Regions from separate parts of the Pseudomonas sp. MH9.2 genome, predicted to be linked through region 2. Evidence: riboswitches for the same ligand, from Rfam matches in the RefSeq annotation. Region 2 holds a riboswitch; the other holds the start of a gene.
What was found. A riboswitch is a leader RNA that binds a small molecule or an ion and turns the genes downstream of it on or off. The one in region 2 is predicted to bind cobalamin.

Region 1: it holds a riboswitch for cobalamin, as region 2 does, so the genes downstream of both, cobO (cob(I)yrinic acid a,c-diamide adenosyltransferase) here and RHM55_RS01370 (CbtB domain-containing protein) in region 2, are expected to answer to the same signal.

What each region holds. Positions count from the first base shown of each region.
Region 1 covers NZ_CP133784.1:1,816,687-1,820,088, forward strand. Annotated here, with positions in the region: gene bluB (5,6-dimethylbenzimidazole synthase) at 1-207, opposite strand, end outside; gene RHM55_RS08500 (cobyrinate a,c-diamide synthase) at 204-1,499, opposite strand; gene cobO (cob(I)yrinic acid a,c-diamide adenosyltransferase) at 1,510-2,121, opposite strand; cobalamin riboswitch at 2,226-2,449, opposite strand; gene RHM55_RS08510 (sorbosone dehydrogenase family protein) at 2,670-3,402, shown strand, end outside.
Region 2 covers NZ_CP133784.1:286,833-290,234, reverse strand. Annotated here, with positions in the region: gene cobW (cobalamin biosynthesis protein CobW) at 1-922, opposite strand, end outside; cobalamin riboswitch at 1,020-1,234, opposite strand; cobalamin riboswitch at 1,310-1,531, shown strand; gene RHM55_RS01370 (CbtB domain-containing protein) at 1,626-1,811, shown strand; gene RHM55_RS01365 (CbtA family protein) at 1,823-2,542, shown strand; gene RHM55_RS01360 (cobalamin biosynthesis protein) at 2,539-2,964, shown strand; gene cobM (precorrin-4 C(11)-methyltransferase) at 3,018-3,402, shown strand, end outside.

The sequences.
Region 1 (3,402 bases), 1.5 Mb from region 2:
GCTCTCCCGCAGCGACCGGTCACTGATGCGAATAAAGCGCCACGGTTGCATCAACCCGACGCTGGGCGCCTGATGCGCCGCTTCGAGCAATCGCGCCAGCAGCTCCGGCGCCACGCTACCACCGATGAAGTGGCGCATGTCGCGACGCTCGGCAATCGCTCGATACACCGCCGCACGTTCGTCGGGGCTGAACGCCTGATCATTCATGGTTTGAAAAGCGCCGCAACCGCTTGAGGATTAGAAGGGAAATAGAAGTGTACGTAAGACGCGGTCATGCGCCCGTCACGATAGACCGCCTCGGCGCCGCGCCCACCGTTGGGGCTCACGCCGCGAGCGATGGGCTGCAACTCAGTGCTGGTCAGCGAGTGGTGATAGGTGTGTCCACGCAGCAAGCCTTCCGGCAGCTCGACCGCTTGCAAAGCCAGCGCCGCCAAACGTTTCTGCATCACGGCTTCGCCAGTCAGCAGCCCCACCAGCTCCGCTCGCTGACCGTCGACATCGGTCAAGGCATCCAGCAGGTAAAGCATGCCGCCGCACTCAGCCAGCAGGGGTTTACCTGCTGCATGATGGGCGCGAACGGCGGCCAGCATCGGTAGGTTTTGACCCAGCGCGACGTGGTGCAGTTCGGGGTAACCGCCCGGCAGATAAAGGCTGTCGGCATCGGGAATGAAGGTGTCGTGGATCGGCGAGAAAAACGACAACTCGGCGCCCATGGCCCGCAGCAGGTCAAGACTGGCGCCGTAGGTAAAGGCAAACGCTTCGTCCCGAGCCACGGCAATGCGCACCCCCTCAAGCAAGGGTTCAGCCTTGACGATGTCGGGCGCGGCGAATTCGACAGCCGGCGGCAAGGACACCTCGCACGTGCTGCCTAGGGCGGTGGCGGCGGCGTCGAGGCGTGCATCCAGATCATTCAGTTCGCTGGCCTGGACCAGGCCCAAATGACGGCTCGGCAACTCGATCCCGGTTTCTCGTGACAACGCGCCGTACCAGCGTAAGCCCTCGGTCAGGCTGCCTTCGAGCAGTTGCGCGTGGCGCACGGTGCCGACGCGATTGGCCAAGACCCCGGCAAACGGCAGGTCCGGCTGATAACGCGCCAGGCCCAGGGCCAACGCGCCAAAAGTCTGGGCCATCGCAGTGCCGTCGATCACGCCCAGAACCGGTACGCCGAAATGGCGCGCCAAGTCTGCGCTGGACGGCGTACCGTCGAACAAGCCCATGACCCCTTCAATCAGAATCAAGTCGGCTTCGCCCGCCGCCTCCCACAACAGTCGGCGGCTTTCATCGGCGCCGACCATCCACAAATCCAGCTGATAGACCGGCGCGCCACTGGCGCGTTCGAGAATCATCGGGTCGAGAAAGTCAGGGCCGCATTTGAACACCCGAACCTTGCGCCCTTGATTGCGGTGCAGTCGGGCCAACGCGGCCGTCACGGTGGTCTTGCCCTGGCCGGAAGCCGGCGCAGCGATCAACACCGCCGGGCAGTGACGCGGCGCTCTCATGAAGGACTGCTCATAGCTCGATGCCTTTCTGCGCACGGATACCGGCCTGAAAGGCATGCTTGACCACGGCGATCTCGGAAACCGTGTCCGCCAGATCAATCAGCTCGGGTTTCGCGCCGCGGCCCGTCACCAGCACATGCTGCATCGGCGGACGACTTTGCAGGTCGCTGAGGACCTGCTCCAGATCCAGATAACCGTGTTTGAGGGCGATATTCAGTTCATCGAGCACGATCAGGCCGATGTCTGGGTCGCGCAGCATTTCCCGGGACACTTCCCAGGCAGCTTCGGCGGCGGCGATATCGCGCTGGCGGTCCTGGGTTTCCCAGGTGAAGCCCTCGCCCATGACGTGATAACGCACCTGCTCGGGGAAACGACGGAAGAACAGCTCTTCACCGGTGCTGTTGCGACCCTTGATGAACTGCACGACGCCACACTGCATTCCGTGGCCCATGGCGCGGGCAAGCATGCCGAACGCTGAGCTGCTTTTGCCTTTGCCGTTCCCCGTCAGGACCAGCAACAGCCCGCATTCATTCGGCGAACTGGCAATGCGCTCGTCCATGACGGCTTTTTTACGCAGCATGCGCGCCAGATGGCGTTCGTCACGTTCGGGGGATTCGTTCATCTCAGCTCTCCGTTTGAGCAGGGCACGCGAAAGCAAACGGAAGGCACAGGAATTGACTGCCAGCACGGTCAAAAAAGACCCTGCGCAGAGCATCGCCCGCCGTGATGCTGTTGGATGGTTCAGGCCGGTCTCCGGACTCATGAGCGGGCTTTGCCCCCACTGCGCGCCTTCCCACATTTTTTACGATGCAGTGACTGAATGCGCAGCTTTGACTCATTTACCGTTGCGGGGGCAGCGCCGGAATCGGTCGCTGGACGCGTCCTCACCGGCTTCCCTGTTTCACTCAGCCCATCAGCGATGGCTGAGCACCTGAAACACGTCGCGAAGGGTAGAGGGTTGGGGATAGAGCGTCAATCGAAGCGCCCTTTCCTTTCGCGTAATAAAGCTGTTTGACCCGTGCGAGTCATATCGATTGATATTAAACGACAGCCATCCCGCGCCACCTACTAAGCTTGCTGACTATCAACTCACCTGCAAAAGGTTGAACCTCAACAGCCCACCCTCCTCTACTGCTTTACGCGCACTTTTCGCTTTTCATGGAGATCGTCATGTTCACACTCAGACCTCAGTTGGCAGTACTGCTTGTACTGATGACCGGCCTTACCGCTTGCGGCGAGACTGCCAGCCTGCAAGTAGCGGAAGGCACGGGCCCGCAGCCGAAGCTGCCTGAACCGAACAAAACACTGATCCCGACCGTGAACATCGCCCCTGCCGTGGGCTGGGCAAAGGGTGCAAAACCTGTCGCTGCACCAGGCACTCAGGTGTCAGCGTTTGCCGAAGACCTGGATCACCCGCGCTGGCTGTACGTGCTGCCTAACGGCGATGTACTGGTCGCTGAAACCAACTCGCCGGCCAAGCCCGATGACAGCAAAGGCATTCGGGGCTGGATCATGAAAAAGGTCATGGGGCGTGCGGGGGCGGGCGTAGCGTCCGCCAACCGGATCACACTGCTGCGCGACAAAGACCATGACGGTGTTGCTGAAACCCGTACCGTGTTCCTGCAAAACCTTAATTCACCCTTTGGCATGGCCCTGGTCGGCAACGACTTCTATGTCGCCGACACCGATCAACTGCTGCGTTTCCATTATGAAAACGGGCAAACCTCGATTACCGGCAAGCCAAGCAAGGTGACAGACCTGCCTGCAGGGACACTCAATCACCACTGGACCAAGAACGTCATTGCCAGCAAAGACGGTAAAAAACTGTACGTGACCGTGGGTTCCAACAGCAATGTCGGTGAGAACGGCCTGGACAAGGAAGAAGGTCGAGCCGCGATCTGGG
Region 2 (3,402 bases):
GAATCAGCAAGCGCATCGGTTTGCCCGGAATCGCCGCGAAACCCTTGACCCGCAAAATACCGTGCTGCACCACCAGTTGCGTCAAGGCGTCCAGCAACAGGCTTTCGTCGGCCTGCGGCAATTTGATCGAGATCGAATCGAACGCATCATGATCATGGTCGTCATGGTCATCGCCTTCGTGATGATCATGGTGGGTGCGGCGGCTATCGATATGCACCTCCGACTCGGCGCCCAGCCCCAGCAACACGCTGATGGGCAAACGACCGCTGCTGGCTTCGATCACTTTGACCGCGGGTGGCAGTTCTTCGGAGACTTCAGCGCGGACGGTCGCCAAGCCTGCCGCATCAAGCATGTCGGATTTGTTGAGGATGACCAGGTCCGCGCTCGCCAGTTGATCGGCGAACAACTCGTGCAGTGGCGACTCATGGTCAAGGTTCGGGTCGAGTTTGCGCTGTGCGTCGACTTGATCCGGGAATGCAGCGAAAGTGCCTGCCAACACCGCAGGGCTGTCGACCACGGTAATCACCGCATCGACCGTGCAGGCGTTACGAATTTCTGGCCACTGAAACGCTTGAACCAAAGGTTTTGGCAATGCCAGGCCAGAGGTTTCAATCAGGATGTGATCCAGGTCGCCGCGACGGGCAACCAATTCGCGCATGACCGGGAAGAACTCTTCCTGAACCGTGCAGCACAGGCAACCGTTGGCCAACTCATACACACGACCGCTGGCTTCTTCTTCGGTGCAGCCAATGGTGCATTGCTTGAGGATGTCGCCATCAATGCCCAGTTCGCCGAATTCGTTGACGATCACCGCGATGCGCCGACCTTCCGCGTTGTCGAGGATGTGCCGCAGCAACGTGGTTTTGCCCGACCCGAGGAAACCGGTAACGATAGTGACGGGAAGTTTGGCCAGTGATTTCATCGGATGCCCTTTGGCAAAGCGGCGGGCAAACAGGACGATAACCACGTAGCACATGCACGCAGATCAATTCGCCACCGGATCACCCCGCCCGGTTGTAGTGAGAATCTTGTTCCGAGGCAGGTCTCCTGGCTGACGGTGGCGTGTTGGCAGCCTATAAAAAGCGTCCAGCACGCGTTCATTGCGCCTTCCCGCACGCGTGCAGTGGCAGTGCAATGAACATGACCGTTTACAGTTGCGGGGGCAGCCGCGGCTTGAACCGCGTTCCCTTTTAGCTCCGTGCAATACCGGAGCACCTCGAACGAGCAAGGCTACGCAGTGGCTGCGGACAGGTCAATCACCGGCTAAGCCGCAGATGCTCTGGATTGACTCCTGTGCGTGCTCATGTTTTCCTACGGCCTTGTTTCGGGTGCCCTTCACAGGGTGAAACGGGAAACCGGTGCGCTTCATGCCAACAGGCATAAGCAAGTCCGGCGCTGCCCCCGCAACGGTAAGCGAGTGAAGAATCAGATCCACTGTGCCAGCAGTCCGGCATGGGAAGGTGATTCTTGATGGTCAGTCTGCACAGACCCCTCGCAAGCCCGGAGACCGGCCCGACAAATCATCTGACAAACCCGCGGTGGGCGGGCGCTGTTGAACCTCTACTGACGCCTGTCAGTGGTGTTTTCATGCGCTTGCCTACTTGCCGACACTTGAGGGAAGCGCCATGTCGATCAGCACTATCAGCCACTCAGCTACCACCACATCCACTCAGACCCGACGCCTGACGGCTGCCGTCAGCGCCCTTCTGCTGGGTGCCTTTCTGGTCTACTTCGCCGGCTTCTCGCATATCAATGCCGTCCACAACGCGGCGCACGACACCCGCCACAGCTCTGCCTTCCCTTGCCATTGAGACCTGCCGCCATGTTCAAGCGTATCGCTCAAACGGCCGGGTTCACGGGTCTGTTCGCCGCACTGTTGTTGACGCTGCTGCAAAGCGTCTGGGTTGCGCCGCTGATTCTGCAAGCGGAGTCCTATGAGAAGGCACCGACAGAGCAGGCCCATGAACACGCTGAGGGCGTTGGCGCAGGGCATGTTCACGACGCCGAGGCATGGGAACCTCAAGACGGCTGGCAACGTGTCTTGTCCACCACCGGAGGCAACCTGGTGGTCGCAGTCGGTTTTGCATTGATGCTGGCGGGGCTTTACACCCTACGTGCGCCGGGCCGTACGTCTCAGGGGATACTGTGGGGGCTGGCCGGGTTTGCCGTGTTCGTTCTCGCGCCGACCCTGGGCCTGCCACCTGAGCTGCCGGGGACTGCGGCGGCTGATCTGGTTCAGCGACAAATCTGGTGGGTGAGCACAGCGGCATCTACTGCCGTCGCCTTGGCACTGATCGTGTTCAGCAAACATTGGTTGCTGAAGGTGCTGGGTGTAGCGATCCTGCTGGTGCCACACGTGATGGGTGCACCGCAACCAGACGTGCATGAGAGCCTGGCCCCTGAAGCTCTGGAAGCTCAGTTCAAGATCGCCTCGCTGCTGACCAATGCGCTGTTCTGGATCGCCTTGGGTCTGATCAGTGCTTGGCTGTTCCGCCGCAATAATCATGAAGTGAACGCCCAACACGTCAATCACGGCGCATGACCCGGCAGCACTCGGTGCCGACCCTGGCGGTCGGCCTCGGCTGCCAGCGCGGTTGCCCTGCAAGCCGACTGCTGGAACTGATTGAACAGGCTTTGCAGGGTCATGGGCTGAAAATTGAAGCCATCACTGCCCTCGCCTCCATTGACCTGAAACGTTCTGAGCCGGGTTTGCTGGCGTTGGCAGAGCGTCTGGGTCTGCCACTGGTGTTTTTCAGTGCAGCAGAGTTGAGCTGTTTCGACGCGCGACTCAGTCATCGTTCTGCCATCGCGTTCGCCCACACCGGTTGCTACGGCGTGGCCGAAAGCAGTGCATTGGCGCTGTTACAGCGCCTTGGTGGACGTCATGGCGAATTACTGATCACCCGGCAGAAAAACCAGCAAGCGACATTTGCCTTGGCCGGTGACGTACTCAATCGTCGATAATCTGTCCGTTTTCACTCCCACTCAAAAGCCTAAGGCTGGATTCTGGAGCACCCATGACCGTTTTTTTTATCGGCGCAGGCCCCGGCGACCCGGAACTGATCACGGTCAAAGGCCAGCGCCTGATCCGCAGTTGCCCGGTGATTATCTACGCCGGCTCACTGGTACCGACCGCTGTCCTTGAAGGGCATCAGGCGGTACAGGTGATCAATAGCGCCGAGTTACACCTGGAGCAGATCATCGCCGCGATGAAATCCGCTCATGAACAAGGCTTCGATGTCGCTCGGGTGCACTCCGGCGATCCCAGTCTGTATGGCGCGATTGGCGAGCAGATTCGTTACCTGCGCGAACTGGATATCCCCTTCGAAATCATCCCCGGCGTTACCGCCACCGCTGCCTGCGCCGCACTGTTGGGCACCGAACTGACGCTGCCGGATATCT